Regions from separate parts of the Streptomyces sp. NPDC001843 genome, predicted to be linked through region 1. Evidence: riboswitches for the same ligand, from Rfam matches in the RefSeq annotation. Region 1 holds a riboswitch; the other holds the start of a gene.
The links. A riboswitch is a leader RNA that binds a small molecule or an ion and turns the genes downstream of it on or off. The one in region 1 is predicted to bind glycine.
Positions count from the first base shown of each region.

Region 2: linked by a shared signal. The riboswitch ahead of gcvP (aminomethyl-transferring glycine dehydrogenase) and the one ahead of gcvT (glycine cleavage system aminomethyltransferase GcvT) in region 1 are both predicted to bind glycine.

Region 1 is NZ_JBIATQ010000010.1:294,336-303,828, forward strand. It holds gene ACFYZQ_RS25735 (L-serine ammonia-lyase) at 1-863, opposite strand, end outside; gene glyA (serine hydroxymethyltransferase) at 939-2,207, opposite strand; gene gcvH (glycine cleavage system protein GcvH) at 2,222-2,599, opposite strand; gene gcvT (glycine cleavage system aminomethyltransferase GcvT) at 2,718-3,836, opposite strand; glycine riboswitch at 4,021-4,121, opposite strand; gene ACFYZQ_RS25755 (AAA family ATPase) at 4,268-4,945, shown strand; gene ACFYZQ_RS25760 (enhanced serine sensitivity protein SseB) at 5,018-5,809, shown strand; gene ACFYZQ_RS25765 (enhanced serine sensitivity protein SseB C-terminal domain-containing protein) at 5,889-6,722, shown strand; gene ACFYZQ_RS25770 (ABC transporter permease) at 7,073-8,071, shown strand; gene ACFYZQ_RS25775 (ABC transporter substrate-binding protein) at 8,105-9,493, shown strand, end outside.
Region 2 is NZ_JBIATQ010000004.1:9,800-19,292, forward strand. It holds gene ACFYZQ_RS11435 (DNA polymerase IV) at 1-803, shown strand, start outside; gene ACFYZQ_RS11440 (PRC-barrel domain-containing protein) at 903-1,286, opposite strand; glycine riboswitch at 1,400-1,495, shown strand; gene gcvP (aminomethyl-transferring glycine dehydrogenase) at 1,672-4,557, shown strand; gene ACFYZQ_RS11450 (hypothetical protein) at 4,776-5,426, shown strand; gene ACFYZQ_RS11455 (molybdopterin-binding protein) at 5,587-6,006, opposite strand; gene ACFYZQ_RS11460 (molybdopterin-binding protein) at 6,085-6,486, opposite strand; gene ACFYZQ_RS11465 (extracellular solute-binding protein) at 6,832-8,124, shown strand; gene ACFYZQ_RS11470 (carbohydrate ABC transporter permease) at 8,134-9,132, shown strand; gene ACFYZQ_RS11475 (carbohydrate ABC transporter permease) at 9,195-9,493, shown strand, end outside.

The sequences.
Region 1 (9,493 bases):
TTCGTCGGGGCGGTGACCACACGGCCCCCGGCGGCGTTCTCCTCGTTCACGGCCATCGCGTAGAGCGTGATCCACTCCATCGCGCGGGCCAGCGGGTCGCCCTCGGCGCGCAGCTGGCGGGCGGAGACGGCGGCCCGGCGCCGTACCCTCAGACCGCCCGGCAGTATGCCCTCGCGGGACAGGCCGCGCGCCACGCACGACCGCATCACCCGCCAGATCTCCAGCAGGCCCCCGCGGATCTCCTCGTCGGTGCGCCAGGCGCGCTCGTTCTCCAGCATGAGCGCGGAGATCGACAGGCCGGTCTCCCTGGTCAGGCGCAGCAGCTCGTCGCCGGTGCGGAAGGGGTACTTCAGGACCGTGTCGTCGAGCTTGATGCGGTCCGCGCCGACCGCTTCCTCGTCGACGACGAACCCGCCGCCGACCGAGTAGTACGTCTTCGTCAGCACCTCGGCGCCCTGCGCGTCGTACGCCCACAACGTCATGCCGTTGGCGTGGTACGGGAGTGCCTTGCGGCGGTGCAGGACCAGGTCGTCGTCGAAGGAGAACGCGATCTCGTGCTCGCCGAGGAGGTTCAGCCGGCCCGACCGCTTGATCTCCTCCACCCGCTCGTCGGCCGTCTCCACGTCCACCGTGCGCGGCGAGGCACCCTCCAGGCCGAGCAGCACCGCCTTCGGCGTGCCGTGACCGTGGCCGGTCGCCCCGAGCGAGCCGTACAGCTCGGCCCGGACCGAAGCGACGGGGGCGAGCAGGTCCTCGTTGCGCAGTCGGCGGGCGAACATGCGCGCCGCGCGCATCGGGCCGACCGTGTGGGAGCTGGACGGGCCGATGCCGATCGAGAACAGGTCGAAGACCGATATGGCCACGGTGAACTCCTCAGTGCGGGGGTGGTGGGGCACCCGGTGTACCGGTACCGGGTGCCCCACCGGGGACTTGCTTTCTCAGGCCTTGTTCAGACCGGGGTACAGCGGGTGCTTGCCGGCCAGGGCCTTGACCCGGGCCTTCAGCGCCTCCGCGTCGTAGGACGGCTTCAGCGCCTGCGCGATCACGTCCGCGACCTCGGCGAAGTCCTCCGCCTGGAAGCCGCGGGTGGCCAGCGCGGGCGTGCCGATCCGCAGACCCGACGTCACCATCGGCGGACGCGGGTCGTTCGGGACGGCGTTGCGGTTGACCGTGATGCCCACCTCGTGGAGACGGTCCTCGGCCTGCTGCCCGTCCAGCTCGGAGTTACGCAGATCCACCAGGATCAGGTGCACGTCCGTACCGCCGGAGAGCACGTTCACGCCGGCCTCACGGGCGTCGGCGGCCGTCAGCCGCTCGGCGAGGATTCGCGCACCCTCCACCGTACGACGCTGCCGCTCCTTGAAGTCCTCGGAGGCGGCGACCTTGAAGGAGACCGCCTTCGCCGCGATCACATGCTCCAGGGGGCCGCCCTGGAAGCCCGGGAAGACGGACGAGTTCAGCTTCTTCGCGAACTCCTTCTTCGCCAGGATGATGCCGCCGCGCGGGCCGCCGAGGGTCTTGTGGGTGGTGGAGGTGACGACGTCCGCGTACTGCACCGGGTTCGGGTGGAGACCGGCGGCGACCAGGCCCGCGAAGTGCGCCATGTCGACCCACAGGTGCGCCTCGACCTCGTCGGCGATCCGGCGGAACTCGGCGAAGTCGAGCTGCCGCGGGTACGCCGACCAGCCCGCGATGATCACCTTCGGCCGGTGCTCCTTGGCCAGCCGCTCCAGCTCGGCCATGTCGACCAGGCCGGTCGCCGGGTCCACGTGGTAGGCGACCACGTCGAACTGCTTGCCGGAGAAGTTCAGCCGCATGCCGTGGGTGAGGTGCCCGCCGTGCGCCAGGTCCAGGCCGAGGATGGTGTCCCCGGGCTGGGCGAGCGCGAACAGGGCGGCCTGGTTGGCGGAGGCGCCCGAGTGCGGCTGCACGTTGGCGTACTCGGCGCCGAACAGCTCCTTGACCCGGTCGATGGCGATCTGCTCGGCGACGTCGACGTGCTCGCAGCCGCCGTAGTAGCGGCGGCCCGGGTAGCCCTCGGCGTACTTGTTGGTCAGGACCGAGCCCTGCGCCTCCATGACCGCGAGCGGAGCGAAGTTCTCCGAGGCGATCATCTCCAGGGTGGACTGCTGGCGCTCCAGCTCGGCGTCGACCGCGGCGGCGATCTCCGGGTCCAGCTCGTGCAGGGACGTGTTCAGGACAGTCATACGGCTACGACTCCTCAGCCGGCGGTGTGGGCGACGTACTCGTCGGCGGAGAGCAGGTCGGCCGGCTCGTCCGTGACGCGTACCTTGAACAGCCAGCCGCCCTCGAAGGGGGCGGAGTTCACCAGCGACGGGTCGTCGACGACGTCCTCGTTGATCGCGGTGACCTCACCGGTGACCGGCGAGTACAGGTCGGACACCGACTTGGTGGACTCCAGCTCGCCGCAGGTCTCGCCCGCGGTCACCGTGGAGCCGACCTCGGGGAGCTGGGCGTAGACGACGTCGCCGAGCGCGTTGGCCGCGAACTCGGTGATGCCGACCGTCGAGACGCCGTCCTCGGCGGCCGACAGCCACTCGTGCTCCTTGCTGTAGCGCAGCTGCTGGGGGTTGCTCATGGCCTGAATTCTCCTGTACGCGGGGGAGTGCTGGTGAAAGCGGGACTGCTGGAAACTTCTGTGAGCAGCGGAAATGTGCGCAGGGTCACGTTCGGACGCCGGTGCACCCGCCCAGTGTCTACTTCTGCCGCTTGTAGAACGGCAGTGCCACGACTTCGTACGGTTCGTGGCTGCCCCGGATGTCCACGCCGACGCCCGGTGTGCCCGGCGCCGAGTGCGCCGCGTCGACGTAGGCCATGGCGATGGGCTTGCCCAGGGTGGGGGAGGGCGCGCCGGAGGTGACCTCGCCGATCACCTTGCCGCCGGCGACCACCGGGTACCCGGCGCGCGGGACCCGGCGGCCCTCGGCGACCAGGCCGACCAGGACGCGCGGCGGGTTCTGCTCGGCGCGCGAGGCGGCCTCGGCCAGCGCCTCGCGGCCCACGAAGTCGCCCTCCTTCTCGAACTTCACCACCCGGCCGAGCCCGGCGTCGAAGGGCGTGAGGGAGGTGCTGAGCTCGTGCCCGTACAACGGCATGCCCGCCTCCAGGCGCAGCGTGTCCCGGCAGGACAGGCCGCAGGGCACCAGCCCGACGCCCTCGCCGGCCTTGCTCAGCGCCTGCCACAGCTCGACCGCGTGCTCGGGCTTCACGAAGAGCTCGAAGCCGTCCTCGCCGGTGTAGCCGGTGCGCGCGATGAGCGCCGGGACGCCGGCGACGGTCCCGGGCAGGCCGGCGTAGTACTTCAGGCCGTCGAGGTCGGCGTCGGTGAGGGACCCCAGGATGCCGGGGGACTCGGGGCCCTGGACGGCGATCAGCGCGTAGGCGTCCCGGTCGTCACGGACCTCGGCGTCGAAGCCGGCGGACCGCTCGGTCAGGGCGTCGAGCACCACCTGGGCGTTGGAGGCGTTGGCCACCACCATGAACTCGGTCTCGGCCAGGCGGTAGACGATCAGGTCGTCCAGGATGCCGCCGTCGGCCCGGCAGATCATGGTGTAACGGGCACGGCCGACACCGACCGAGGCGATGTTCCCGACGAGGGCGTGGTTCAGCAGGGCGGCGGCCTGCGGGCCGGTCACGGTGATCTCACCCATGTGGGAGAGGTCGAAGAGCCCGGCCCTGGTCCGCACGGCGAGGTGCTCGTCGCGCTCGGAGCCGTAGCGCAGCGGCATGTCCCAGCCGGCGAAGTCGGTCATCGTCGCGCCGAGCGAGCGATGCAGCGCATCGAGCGCGGTACGGCGGGGTTGGGTACTGCTCATCGGTCGTCTCCCAAGGTATGGGGGCACCTCCCGCGCGAGCTCGTTCGAGCGTGGGGGAAGGTGAGGAAAGTTCCTCCCCATCTGTCATCGGAACCTGAGAGGTTCGCCATGATCACCCCGAGGGGAGGCACGGCTTGCACCTTGGGTGGGGTCGCTGTCACAGCGGCCCGCTTTTCAGATGTGCCTCACCCGCGCGGTGACGGGGCCTGAGAGATTCAAGGGAGGGACTTGCTCCTTCGGCGCCCCGGCGAAGCTGCTGCCCGGGGACTCTCCCGCGCGGATTCAAACGGCCGGTATGCAGTTGGCGGGCACACTATAGCGCGTCACTTGTGACCGGGCTGTGGCACTACGAGCACCGAATCGGGAGACACCGTGCATTACCTTCTCTTTACATTCGGTGGGGAGAACCTTTCCTGACCACAGGGAGGACGATCACGGTGAACAGGACCTCGGCCTACGCGGCGACCACGGGCGTCGCGGTGCCCCGGCAGCCCGCCGCCCCGGCCCGCGAGCGGCGCGCATCCCGCCCGGCACCCGTCGTCCGCGACCTGCGCGACCGCGCCGGACACAGCCCGCACGGCCTGCTCTTCGGCCCCCGCGACCTGGTCGTGGTCACCGGCCTGCCCGGCAGCGGCAAGTCCACCCTGATGCACCGTGCCGTCGACGGCATCCGCATCGACTCCCAGGACGCCCGCGACCACTGGGAACACCGCATGCCCCGCTTCCTCCCCTACGTGGTGTACCGCCCCCTGGTCCGCCTCGCCCACTACGCGAGACTGCGCCGCGCCCTGCACACCGGCGAGGGCGTCGTCGTACACGACTGCGGCACGCAGTCCTGGGTGCGCGGCTGGCTGTCCCGCGAAGCCCGGCGCCGGGGCGGCACCCTGCACCTGCTGCTGCTCGACGTTCCGCCCGCCACGGCCCGGCACGGCCAGCGCGAGCGCGGCCGGGGCGTCTCCCGGTACGCCTTCCTGCGCCACCGCAGGGCGGCCGCCCGGCTGCTGCGCGCGGTGGAGCGGGGCGAACTGCCCCAGGGCTGCGGCTCGGCGGTGCTGCTCGACCGGGACGCGGCCGACGTGCTGCGCGGGATCGGCTTCGCGGACCGATGAGACCCCCGAACCGGGCACAGGTACCCGCTAGCCTTTCAGCCACAACAGTTGGTCCCAGCAGGCGGTAGGCAGATGGACTTCCCGGCGGACTTTCCCGCGGACTTCCCGGCACAGACACACCCACATCCGCACGGAGGATGGCCCGGCAACGAGCTGGAGGAGGTGCTGTCGGCGTCGTTCGGCATCCCCTCGGCAGGCGGCCGGATCATCGAGGTCCTGGGCCGGAGCTTCCTGTGGATCCCGCTGCCGAACGGCCGCGGCGCGCACGGCGGCCCGCTCGACCTGCCCACGATGGAGATCGACGGCCAGGCGTACGTACCGGTCTTCAGCTCCGAGGAGCAGTTCCGCCAGGTCGTCGGCGCCCACATGGCGTACACCATCGCCCCCGCCGTGGAGTTCGCCCGTGGCCTGCCCCCGCAGGCCGGCATCGTCGTCAACCCGGACGGCATGGTGGGCGTCCCCCTCCCGCCGTCCGCGGTGGCCGAGCTGTGCCGCGCCGGACGCACCCCGCTGGACGGCCCCGCGAGCGGCGGCCGGGTCCGCCTCTACGAACCCGACTGGCAGGACGACCCGATCGACTTCCTCGCCGCCGCCTCCGCCGAGTTCGCGGCGATCGGGGTCGTCCTCACCGCCCGCCGCTGCCTCGCCGCCATCGAGACGGCCGACCCGGTCATGTTCATCGGCGTCGAGCTCTCCCAGTGGGAGGGCGACCTGAGGGCCCTGCCCCTCGAAGCGCTGGGCCGGGCGCTGGGGCGGGCCCCGGTCCGGTGGCCGGTCAACCTGGTCCTGCTGGACGTGACCGACGACCCGGTGGGCGACTGGCTGAAGACGAGCGTGCGGCCCTTCTACCAGTACGGTCACTGAGCCGCCCGGGCACGGGAGACCACGGCCCATCCACACCGCCGACGGACCGGCAGTCCGAAGTTCGTGGGCGCTTAAGCTGATGCCAAACGCGGGGCAACTTCTCGAAGGGGCGGTAAGACAGGTGAGCGCGAGCCGCAGCGGCAGCGTCGAGCACATGCTGCGCCAGGTGACGCCCGGGCGTTACGACGCCTACGAGGCACTCCTCAGGGCGCTCGCGACCCCGGCTTCCGGCCAGGTGTGGATGCTCCTGTGGCACGGCCAGGCAGGCTCCCCCGACGCCCAGTACGGGAACATGGAGGTGGACGGCTTCGGCTACGCCCCTTGCGTCACCTCCGCCCAGGAGCTGTCGGCCAGCGGCTGGAACCGGTCCTACGAAGTGGTCGACGCGGTCGACGTGGCCCGCACCCTCTACCCGGACCACTACGGCCTCTGGCTCAACCCGCACGCCCCGGGCGGCGGCGTCGGCGTCCCCTGGCTCGACCTGCGCCGCATCGCCACCGGCCTGGACCGCCAGCCCGCCGGCCCGCTGAGCCTGTCGGAACCGGGTATCGAGGTCCCGCAGTTCTACGCCCTGCTCGCGCAGAACGCGCACCGCACTCCGGCGGTCCGTTCGCTGCGCCGAGCCTGGGTGCAGCCCGCGCTCGGGGCGCCGTACCTCGCCATCGGCCTCGACGTGTACGACGCCTCGCCGCCGGCCGTGGACTCGGTGCGCGCGATGATGCAGCAGTCCATCGGGGCGGTCCCGGACGGGCTGCCGGTGTCGACCGTCGCGATGTCCGACGAGTACGACCCCGTCGCCCTGTGGATGCGGGCCAAGGCCCGCCCGTTCTACGACCGCGAGGCACACGCCCCCGCCCAGCCCCCGGCCCCGGCCGCCGGGTACGGTTACCCGACCGCGCCGGGCGGCTACTGAGCACCGGCGAGCGCATGGGGGCTCCGCGTTCCATCTGCCGCACCGGGTTGACACATTTCTTCGCGCGTAGATCGCCGCCGATGGTCATGAAATGACCGGAATAAAGCCTCTTGTCCCGACTGGCCCGCGTCCGGGGGTCGTTACCCACTGTTCGGATAACGGAATCCCCCGAACAGCATCACGGTTACGCATACTTTCCCCGCCAGCTCTGGCGGGTGATCGCGACGACGCTGAAGACTCGCGACTCAGGCACGAGGTCGCTGACCTCGTGATCGAGTGTGCAAGTCGACAAAGCCGCAATCCGCGGCAGGCGCAGGCCGGTCACCACCGGCGAGAGGGGTCGGGTCACTGTGACCGCACCGATCGAGACCACCGGGGCGGCAGCCGAGGCACAGCCGGAAGCTGTGCTCGAGGGTGCCGGTAAGGGGCAGATCGAGGGCCGTTCCCTTGGGCAGATCGCCTGGACGCGGTTCAAGAGGGACAGAGTCGCGGTGGCCGGCGGCGTCATCGTGATCCTGCTGATCCTGGTCGCGATCCTCTCGCGCCCGATCCAGGCGATGTTCGGCCTCGACCCCAACGCCTTCCACCAGGACCTGATCGTGCCCGACACCTCGCTGCCCAAGGGCGGCATGGGCGGCATGAGCCTCGATCACCCGCTGGGCGTCGACCCGAAGTTCGGCCGGGACATCGCCACCCGCATCCTGGAGGGCTCCTGGGTGTCGCTGGTGGTCGCCTTCGGCGCCACGATCCTGTCCAACGTGATCGGCGCCATCATGGGTGTCGTCGCCGGCTACTACGGCGGACGGGTCGACTCGGTCATCAGCCGGCTGATGGACACCTTCCTCGCCTTCCCCCTCCTGCTCTTCGCCATCGCCATCTCCGCCACCCTCCAGGGCGGCGCGTTCGGCCTCAACGGACTGCCGCTCCACCTGAGCGTGCTCATCTTCGTCATCGGCTTCTTCAACTGGCCCTACCTGGGCCGGATCGTGCGAGGCCAGACCCTCGCCCTGCGCGAGCGCGAGTTCGTGGACGCCGCCCGCGGCATGGGTGCCAAGGGCCCGTACATCCTCTTCCGCGAGCTGATGCCGAACCTGGTCGGCCCGATCATCGTCTACTCGACGCTGCTCATCCCGACCAACATCCTCTTCGAGGCGTCGCTGAGCTTCCTCGGCGTCGGCATCCAGCCCCCGCAGGCGTCCTGGGGCGGCATGCTCCGGGAGGCCGTCACGTACTACCAGGTCGATCCCCAGTACATGATCGTGCCCGGACTCGCCATCTTCATCACCGTCCTGGCGTTCAATCTGCTCGGTGACGGTCTCCGCGACGCTCTCGACCCCCGCAGCCGCTAGGCAGCCCCCGAGAGTCCATCAAGTTTCCGATCAATGGAGGGGAAGCAGACCATCATGCGAAGGTCAGCACTGGCCGCGGTTGCGGCCATCGGCTCCGCCAGCCTGCTCGTTGCAGGTTGCAGCAAGGCCGATGACAACAAGGACGGCGGCGCGCCGAAGGCGGCCGGTGCCAACAAGGCGACCACGGGTGTCGTCAACGCGTCCGACAAAAAGGGTGGCACGGTCACCTATGAGATGTCGGACGTGCCGGACTCGTTCGACCCGGGCAACACGTACTACGCGTACATGTACAACTTCAGCCGGCTCTACGCGCGCCCGCTGATGACGTTCCAGCCCGGCCCCGGCGAGAAGGGCAACACCCTCGTTCCGGACCTCGCTGCCAGCAAGGGTGTTTCGAGCGACGGCGGCAAGACCTGGACGTACAAGCTGCGTCCGGGCCTGAAGTACCAGGACGGCACGCCGATCACCTCGAAGGACGTCAAGTACGCCGTCGAGCGGTCGAACTTCGCGCGTGACGTGCTCTCGCTCGGCCCGAACTACTTCCAGCAGTTCATGAAGGACGGCGACAAGTACAAGGGTCCGTACAAGGACAAGAGCGCCAAGGGCCTGTCCTCGATCGAGACCCCGGACGACACCACGATCGTCTTCCACCTGAACCGTTCCTTCCAGGAGTTCGACTACCTGGTCGCGGCCCCCCAGACGGCTCCGGTGCCCCAGGCCAAGGACGACGGCGTCGACTACGTCAAGCACATCGTCTCCTCCGGCTCCTACCAGTTCCAGAGCTACCAGGAGGGCAAGCAGGTCGTCCTGGTCCGCAACAAGAACTGGGACCCGAAGACCGACCCGCTGCGCAAGCAACTGCCGGACAAGATCGTCGTCAACCTGAAGGTCAACGGCGAGACGATCGACAAGGACCTGCAGTCCGGCGACGCCACCGTCGACCTCGCCGGCACCGGCGTCCAGGCCTCTACCCAGGCCAGCATCCTCAACTCGGCGGACGGCAAGGCCAGCACCGACAACGCCTACGGCGGCCGCCTCGTCTACGCGGCGATCAACACCAAGGTCAAGCCGTTCGACAACATCGAGTGCCGCAAGGCCGTCGAGTACGCCATCGACAAGGTCTCCGTGCAGACCGCCGAGGGCGGCCCGATCCGCGGTGACATCGCCAGCACCGTGCTCCCGCCGGACATCCCCGGCTACGAGAAGGCCGACGTCTACGCGACGCCGGGCAACAAGGGTGACGTCGCCAAGGCCAAGGAGCACCTGAAGGCCTGTGGCAAGACGTCGATCACGACCAACATCACGGCCCGCTCCGACCGCCAGCAGGAGGTCGACGCGGCCACGGCGATCATCAGCTCGCTGAAGAAGGTCGGCATCAACGCCAGCCTGAAGCAGTACCCGCAGGGCAAGTACTTCACCGAC
Region 2 (9,493 bases), on a different contig from region 1:
GTATCACCACGGTCGACGAACTCGCCGAGGCGGGCGAGGACGAACTCGTACGGCTGCTGGGGAAGGCTCATGGCCACGCTCTGTACGCCATGGCGCTGGCACGCGACGAACGTCCTGTGGTGGCGGAGCGGGAGGCCAAGTCGGTGTCGGTCGAGGACACCTATGACGTGGACATCCACGACCGGGTCCGGGTCGGTCTGGAGGTGCAGCGGCTGGCCGACCGGTGCGTGCGGCGGCTGCGCGGGGCCGGGCTGTCCGGACGGACCATCGTGCTGAAGGTACGGCGGTACGACTTCTCGACGCTGACCCGGTCCGAGACCCTGCGCGGGCCCACGGACGATCCGGCGGTGGTGCGGGAGGCGGCGGCCCGGCTGCTGGACTCCGTTGACACGACCGGCGGCGTACGGCTGCTCGGCGTGGGGGTCTCCGGGCTCGCCGACTACACCCAGGAGGACCTGTTCGCGCAGGCGGCGGGCGAGCTGACGGAAACGGCGGCGGCGGAGGAGGTGGTGACCGATTCCGCCGAGCACCAGCCGACGCCGGCCGAACGGCGCTGGCCCGCGGGGCACGACATACGGCACACCGAGTTCGGCCACGGCTGGGTGCAGGGCAGCGGCCTCGGGCGGGTCACCGTGCGCTTCGAGACCCCCGACTCGGGGCCCGGCCGGGTGCGGACCTTCAGGGTCGAGGATCCGGCCCTGGAACCGGCGGACCCGCTCCCGCTGACCGCCGGGGCAGCGTCGAGCGGCCTCCGGGGCGGTGCGCGGGACGAGGGGGCCCGAGGCGCCGCGAGCAGCCCATAGCGCGAGCAGACCATGGCGGGAGCAGCCCCTAGCAGGAGCAGCCCTAGCGGGATCAGCCCTAGCGGGAGCAGCCCTGGGCGGGCGGCGTGCCCCCGGCTGCTACGTCGGTCCCGCCGTCTCGTCCGTGCCCGCGAGATCGCCGAAGTCGTGGTCCGGGAGTGGGGGAGAGGTGCTCACGTCGAGGCCGTAGTGGTGGTACAGCTGGAGCTCCTGCTCCGGGGAGAGATGGCGGCCGACGCCGAAGTCGGGTGCGTCCTTGATGAGGGACCGGTCGAAGGGGACTTGCAGGGCGCCGTCGATCAGCTCGCTGGGCTCCAGAGGGACGAAGGCGTCCCTGGAGAACAGCCCGGTGCGTATGGCCGCCCACTCGGGCTCGCCGGTCGCGTCGTCGAGGTAGACCTCGTCGATCGTGCCGATCTTGTCGCCGTTCCGGTCGAACGCCTTGCGGCCGATCAGGTGGCGCGGATCGATATCGGTTCGCACGGTCCCTCCTCTTGGTCGCAACTCATCCGTTAGCACTACAAAAGAGCACATTCAGGAAGGCGGCCACTCGAGGCTCACACGTTGACCTCGCTGGTACGCTGGCAAGCGGCTGCTGACCCCGTGCGGGAGAGTCCTCCGGACACCATCGGAGGCGCCGAAGGAGCAACTCCTCCCCGGAATCTCTCAGGCCCACGTACCGCACGGACGAGGTCACTCTGGAAAGCAGGGCGGTGTCTCGACGGCTTCCGCTCTCACCGACGGTGAAAGCCGGGACCTTCGGGCGACCCGGTGAAGCTCTCAGGTCGAGATGACAGAGGGGGAGGCCGTCGGGGTATCCGTACCGGGGTGCCCCTCGAAGGTCGCGTCAGACCAGGAGGCCTCCGCAATGACCGCCCACCGCACTCCGCTCTCCGAGCTCGAACAGGGCATTCCGTTCGAGCAGCGCCACATCGGCCCCGACCAGGAGGCGCGGGCCAAGATGCTCGCGCACGTCGGCTACGGCTCACTCGGCGAACTGACCGCCGCCGCGGTACCGGACGTGATCAAGAACGCCGACGCCCTGGACCTGCCGGGCGCCCGCACCGAGGCCGAGGTGCTCGCCGAACTGCGATCCCTCGCCGACCGCAACCAGGTCCTCGGCTCGATGATCGGGCTGGGCTACTACGGGACCTTCACGCCGCCGGTCATCCTGCGCAACGTCATGGAGAACCCGGCCTGGTACACGGCCTACACGCCGTACCAGCCGGAGATCTCCCAGGGCCGGCTCGAGGCCCTGCTGAACTTCCAGACGATGGTCGCCGAGCTCACCGGACTGCCGACCTCCGGCGCCTCGCTGCTCGACGAGGGCACCGCCGCGGCCGAGGCGATGGCGCTCTCCCGGCGCATGGGCAGGAACAAGAAGGGCCTCTTCCTGGTCGACGCCGACGTGCTGCCGCAGACCGTCGCCGTGATCCGGACCCGCGCCGAACCGACCGGCGTGGAGGTCGTCGTGGCCGACCTCAGCGAGGGCATCCCGGCCGAGGTCGCCGAGCGTGAGATCAACGGCGTGCTGATCCAGTACCCGGGCGCCTCCGGGGCCGTACGCGACATCAGGCCCGTCATCGAGCAGGCCCACGGGCTCGGGGCGCTCGTCACCGTCGCCGCCGACCTGCTGGCACTCACCCTGCTGACCTCCCCGGGCGAGCTCGGCGCGGACATCGCGGTCGGTACGACCCAGCGCTTCGGTGTGCCGATGGGCTTCGGCGGCCCGCACGCCGGTTACATGGCGGTGCGCGAGAAGTTCGCCCGCAGCCTGCCGGGCCGTCTTGTGGGCGTGTCCGTGGACGCGGACGGGCACAAGGCCTACCGGCTGGCGCTGCAGACCCGTGAGCAGCACATCCGCCGGGAGAAGGCCACCAGCAACATCTGCACCGCTCAGGTGCTGCTCGCCGTCATGGCCGGTATGTACGCCGTCTACCACGGCCCCGAGGGCCTGCGGAGCATCGCCCGGCGCACCCACCGCTACGCCACCCTCCTGGCCGCGGGTCTGCGGGCGGCCGGGATCGAGGTCGTGCACGGCGCGTTCTTCGACACGGTCACCGCGCGGGTGCCGGGCAAGGCCGCCGAGGTGGTGGCCGCGGCCCGGGAGAACGGGGTCAACCTGCGGCTCGTCGACGCCGACCATGTCTCGGCCGCCTGCGACGAGACCACGACCCGGGACCGGCTGGCCGCCGTGTGGTCGGCTTTCGGGACCGACGCGGACATCGAGGCACTGGACGCGGTGACCGGGGACACGCTGCCCGAGGCCCTGCTGCGCACCGACGAATACCTCACCCATCCGGTCTTCCGCCAGCACCGTTCCGAGACGGCGATGCTGCGCTACCTGCGCCGGCTGGCCGACCGCGACTACGCGCTCGACCGCGGCATGATCCCGTTGGGCTCCTGCACCATGAAGCTCAACGCGACCACCGAGATGGAGCCGGTCACCTGGCCGGAGTTCGGGCAGCTGCATCCCTTCGCCCCCGCGGAGCAGGCACAGGGTTACCTCACGCTCATCCGTGAGCTGGAGGAACGTCTCGCCGAGGTCACCGGATACGACAAGGTGTCGCTGCAGCCCAACGCCGGTTCGCAGGGCGAGTTCGCCGGCCTGCTCGCCGTGCGCGGCTACCACCGCGCCAACGGCGACGACCAGCGGACCGTCTGCCTCATCCCGTCCTCCGCGCACGGCACCAACGCCGCCAGCGCCGTGATGGCCGGCATGAAGGTCGTCGTCGTCAAGACCGCCGAGGACGGCGAGATCGACGTCGAGGACCTGCGCGCGAAGATCGAGCAGTACCGCGACGAGCTGGCCGTGCTCATGATCACGTATCCCTCGACGCACGGCGTCTTCGAGGAGCACGTCGCCGACATCTGCGCACAGGTCCACGAGGCCGGCGGCCAGGTGTACGTCGATGGCGCCAACCTCAACGCGCTGGTCGGGCTCGCCAAGCCGGGGCACTTCGGAGGTGACGTCTCGCACCTCAACCTGCACAAGACGTTCTGCATCCCGCACGGCGGCGGCGGTCCCGGCGTCGGCCCGGTGGCCGTGCGCGAGCACCTCGCGCCGTACCTGCCGAACCACCCGCTCCAGCCGGCGGCCGGGCCCGAGACGGGTGTCGGCCCGATCTCGGCCGCGCCCTGGGGCTCGGCGGGCATCCTGCCGATCTCGTGGGCGTACGTCCGTCTGATGGGCGGCGAGGGCCTCAAGCGGGCCACCCAGGTGGCCGTGCTGTCCGCCAACTACATCGCCAAGCGACTGGAGCCGCACTACCCGGTGCTCTACACCGGCCCGGGCGGCCTGGTCGCGCACGAGTGCATCATCGACCTGCGGCCGCTGACCAAGGCGACCGGGGTGTCCGTGGACGACGTGGCCAAGCGGCTCATCGACTACGGCTTCCACGCCCCGACGATGTCCTTCCCCGTGGCCGGCACGCTGATGATCGAGCCGACCGAGTCGGAGGACCTGGCCGAGCTGGACCGGTTCTGCGAGGCGATGATCGCGATCCGCGCGGAGATCGAGAAGGTCGGCACGGGCGAGTGGCCCGCCGAGGACAACCCGCTGCGGAACGCCCCGCACACCGCCGGCGCGCTGGGCGGCGAGTGGGACCACGCCTACAGCCGGGCGGAGGCCGTGTTCCCGGCCGGGGCCTCGGCCGCCGACAAGTACTGGCCGCCGGTGCGCCGCATCGACCAGGCCTTCGGTGACCGGAACCTGGTCTGCTCCTGCCCGCCGCTGGACGCCTACGAGGACTGAGAGAGCGTGTGAGGCCCCGTCCGTCCTGGGCGGGGCCTTCGGCTTGCCCTTCGGCATCCGGGATCGACTTCCGGTCGTACGGGCACCGTGACCGTACGACCTGGGTCTCACAGGTGGACGCTTCTGCGGGGTGACGTGCTCGGCGCGGGCGAACCGGAGGATGAGTTCGGGTGGGGAGGACCTCCGCCGCCCGACCACATCGGCGACTGGAGACCCTGATGAGTCCTGTGCGTTCCCTGCTTCGCTCCCGCAAGTCGGCTTCCCTGGCCATGGTCGTCGCGATCGCGGCTGCCGCCACCGCGGCCAGCGGCGCCACGGCGGTGTCAGGCAGTCCCCGAGAGCGGCCGGTACAGGCGGCTGTCACCGGGTCCGCCGTGTTCCGCCTGCCGTACGCGGAGGATGACGACATCCGCTCGCTGACGTTCGCCGCGCACGCCGTACCCTTCAGCAGGCCGATCCCCGGCTTACCCGGCGGGCTGCCGACCGACGCGCGCGGCACGGTGAAGGTCTCCCATTACTCCTCGGAGCGGAACATCACCTACACCGCCGAAGGTACGGTCGACTGCCTGGTGACCGCGCCCGGCAGCGCCACCCTGACCGCGGTCATCACCGAGGTGAGCGCCGGAGGCCCGGACTGGGTGGGGAAGCGGCTCGGGTTCAGCGTGTACGACGGCGGGGAGGACAAGCCAGGGAAGCCGTCCCGGGACCGGGTGGGTTTCTCCTGGGACGACGCCGAGAACTGGACGGTCGGCGGCGACAAGCACATGGATGAGGTGAATTCCTGCATGGCACCGGCACCCTCCGCACCCGTCACGAAGGGTGGCTACCGGGTCCGGCACGCGGATCTGCCGCTCTGGCGCACAAACTGAAGCCTTCTGCCGGGCAGACGCGGGTCCTGGGCCGTGTCCGCAAAGTCCCGCCTGCTCCGCGACGCCCGGCATGCTCCCCCAGAGGCACCAGACGCCGCGCGGCTCGCCCTCCGGGCGGAGGTTGCGGACACGACCTGGGCGGACGCAGGCCCTTGCGCGTTCACGCCGTCGCCAGCGACACCTCGGTCGACTTGATCAGGGCGACCACGTCGGAGCCCACGAAGAGGCCGAGGTCGGTGGCGGCCTCCTTGGTGATCGCCGCGGTGATCCTGCCGCCGTCCACGGTGACCTTCACGTGGGCCATGACCTCGCCGAGCTCCAGGTGGGTGATCGTTCCGGAGAGCCTGTTGCGGATGGAGAGGCCGTCGACCCGGCTGGTGGCCAGGGAGACCCCCGTCGACTTCACCAGAGCGCGGACGGAGACACCCGGGGCCAGGGCCAGTTGGTCGACGGCCTCCGAAGTGATCGCCGCGATGAGGTCCTGGCCACCGTCCAGGCGGACCTTGACTGCGGTCATGACGTCGCCGGGCTGGATGGCGGTGACGGTGCCGGGGAGCTGGTTGCGGATGCTCAGGGTCATGACTCATCACCGTAGTGCGCGTGCGGCTTCTGGGACGGTATGCGCGGGTTTGCGTCACCCTGGCCGTCATCGGCTCGATCACACACGGTCGATATGTACATTCGTCGACTTCACTCGCGCGGTGGCCTCCATGCCGACCTCCAGACCCAGTTCCTCGACGGCCTCCCGGGTGAGGAGGGAGACGAGCCGGTGGGGGCCGGCCTGGATCTCCACCTGGGCGGCGACGTCGCCGAGCTTGATCGCGGTGACGATGCCGGGGAAGGCGTTGCGCACGGAGGTGTGGGACCCGGCTGTGTCCTCGTCGTTGCCGCCCGCCTTGGCGAGTTCCACGGAGAACGCGGCCAGGTCCTTGCCGTCGATGAGCCGTCGCCCCGCCTCGTCGCGGTGGGTCGCCACCCGGCCCGCGTCCGCCCAGCGGCGGGCGGTGTCCGGGCTCACGCCGAGCAGTCGTGCTGCCTGGCCGATCGTGTAGGACTGCATGCCGGTCACGATAGGGCGCGGGTCCGAGGGAGTCGGTACGGGCCCCGCCGGGGCCCTGCCGTCTTCGACTCATTCGACGACCGGCCCCCTACCTGATGCACGACACCTTGACGCCTCTGAGCGGCCTTTCTAGAGTCGCGGTTCGGAACGTTCGGTGATATCGCCGAATGTTTCGGCTCACCATCGTGTACCACTGCATGCACCGCAGCGGCACTTCCGGCCAGGGGATGCCGATTTCGCCGCACAAGCGTCGTCCAAAGGGTTGCCACCCGGCAAGAGCGGTCTCTAGGGTGCGGCGCAGCTTTCCGGCGTAGTTCCGAAAGTTTCGAAGAGAAGGAGCGCATCATGGGCGACCCGGCACTCTCCCGCCGCGGCTTCCTGGCGGCCTCCGCCGCGGCCGGTCTGGGCATGACGGCACTGAGCGGCTGCGGCGGCGACTCGGGCGGAGGGTCGTCGAACGGCACGACCACCATCGAGTGGTGGAACATCTCCACCACCCAGCCGACGAAGACGGTCTGGGCCGGTCTGGCCAAGAAGTTCGAGGCGCAGAACCCCAAGGTCAAGGTAAAGATCGTCCAGTTGGAGAACGACGCCTACAAGTCGAAGATGACGGCGCTGATCGCCTCCGGGAAGCTGCCGGACATCTTCCACACCTGGGGCGGTGGCGTGCTCAAGCAGCAGGTCGACGCGGGGCTCGTCGAGGACCTCACCGACAGGACCAAGCCCTGGTCCGACGGAATGCTGTCCGTCGCCAAGCAGCCCTACCTCATCGACGACAAGCTGTACGGCATCCCGTTCGACATCGGCATGATCGGCTTCTGGTACAACAAGGCGCTCTTCAAGCAGGCCGGCATCAGCACCCCGCCGACCACCTGGAGCGGCTTCCTCGACGCCGTGCGGAAGCTGAAGGCTAAGAACATCACGCCGATCGCCGTGGCCGGCAAGGAGAAGTGGCCCGAGATGTACTACTGGGCCTACCTCGCCATGCGCACGGCCGGAATCGACGCCCTCAAGAAGGCCGACGAGGCCAAGGACTTCAGCGACCCGGGGATCGTCCAGGCCGGACAGCACCTCAAGGACCTGGTCCAGCTCCAGCCGTTCCAGAAGGGGTTCCTGGGCGCCGGGTACTCCACTCCGACCGGCCAGGCGGCCGCGGTGGGCAACGGCAAGGCGGCCATGGAGCTCATGGGGCAGTGGGCCCCGGTCGTCGAGGCCGACTCGGGCAAGGGACTCGGCTCGAACCTCGGTTTCTTCCCCTTCCCGGCCGTCGAGGGCGGAAAGGGCGCCATCAACGAGGTGTTCGGCGGTGGCGGCGGGCACGCCCTGCGCAAGGGTGCCCCGCAGGCGGCCGTCGACTTCCTGAAGTTCTTCGCCTCCGAGACCACCGACCTGGAACTCGTGAAGAAGACCAACACCCTCCCGGTGGTGCCCGGCGCCGAGAAGGCGCTCTCCGACCCCAACACCAAGGCCGTGCAGGCACAGTTGAAGGGTGCCACCGGCTTCCAGCTCTACCTGGACCAGGCGTACGCGCCCGCCGTCGGCCAGGAGGTCAACGACAGTGTCGCCGCGCTGATCGCCGGCTCGAAGTCACCCGAGCAGGTCGCCCAGTCGATCACCAAGGCCGCGAAGGAAGCGTAGTAGCCGGCGATGACCTCGACCTTCCTCCCGGACAAGCGGACGGACCCCGGTGTCGCCCTCTCCGCCCCGGCGGCGGCGTCGGCCCGGGGACGGGCGCGCCGACGCCTGCTGAACTGGCTCACCGCGGTCGCCTTCCAGGTGCCCGCGCTGGTGCTGTTCCTCGGGCTGGTGCTGCTGCCGATGCTGTTCGCGCTGTACGCCGCCTTCTTCCGCTGGGGCGGCTTCGGCATGCCCTCCGACTACATCGGCACGGACAACTTCACCCAGCTCTTCAAGGACGACGTCTTCCTGGGCGACCTGTGGCGCTGTCTGCTCCTGGTGGTCCTGTCCCTCGCGCTGCAGCTGCCGTTCGCGCTCGCCATGGCCGTCGCGCTCAACCAGCGGCTGCGCGGGCGGGCCGTGTACCGGATGCTGTTCTTCGCGCCCTACGTCCTGTCCGAGGCGATCACCGGTGTGCTGTTCAGCATGGTCTTCGCCCCCGACGACGGGCTCGCCGACCACTTTCTGGGCGCCATCGGGCTGGACGGCGTCGGCGGGGAGTGGTTCGCCGACCCCTCCTACGTCATGGCGACGCTGTTCCTCGTCATGACCTGGAAGTTCTTCGGCTTCCACATGATGCTCTACCTCGCCGGGATGCAGGCGATCCCGCCCGAGCTGACCGAGGCGGCGCTGATCGACGGCGCGAACCCATGGCAGCGGTTCCGCAACGTCACCCTGCCGCTGCTCGCGCCCACCCTGCGCATCAGTGTGTTCCTGTCCGTCATCGGGGCGATCCAGCTCTTCGACCTGGTCTGGGTGATCACCCAGGGCGGGCCCGACCACCACTCCGAGACGCTGGCCGTGACCATGTTCCAGTACGGCTTCAAGCGCTACCAGGTCGGCTACGCCAGCGCGATCAGCGTGGTCATGTTCGGCATCTGCCTCGTCTTCGCCGTCGTCTACCAGCGGTTCGTGCTCCGCCGCGACCTCGAAGGGGCCACCACGACGATGAGGGGAGACGGCAAGTGACCCGCAGGACCAATGCCGTACGCGAACTGCCACTGCACCTGGTGCTCGTCGCGGTCGGCGCGATGATGGTCGTACCCCTGCTGTACGCCGTCCTGTCCGGCTTCAAGTCCACCGCCGAGCTCTCCCGCAACCCCTTCGGACTGCCCGAGCACTGGCTGACCGGCAACTACACGGACATCCTCGGCTCGGGCGACTTCTGGCGGCTGGTGGGCAACAGCACGCTGGTCGCGGTGGCGACGACCGTGCTCGTGGTCGCCGCGTCCGCGCTGGCGGCCTTCTCCTTCGCGCGGTTCGCCTTCCGTGGGCGGGAGTTGTTGTTCACCTTCTTCACGATGGGGCTCATGTTCCCCTTCGCGGTGGC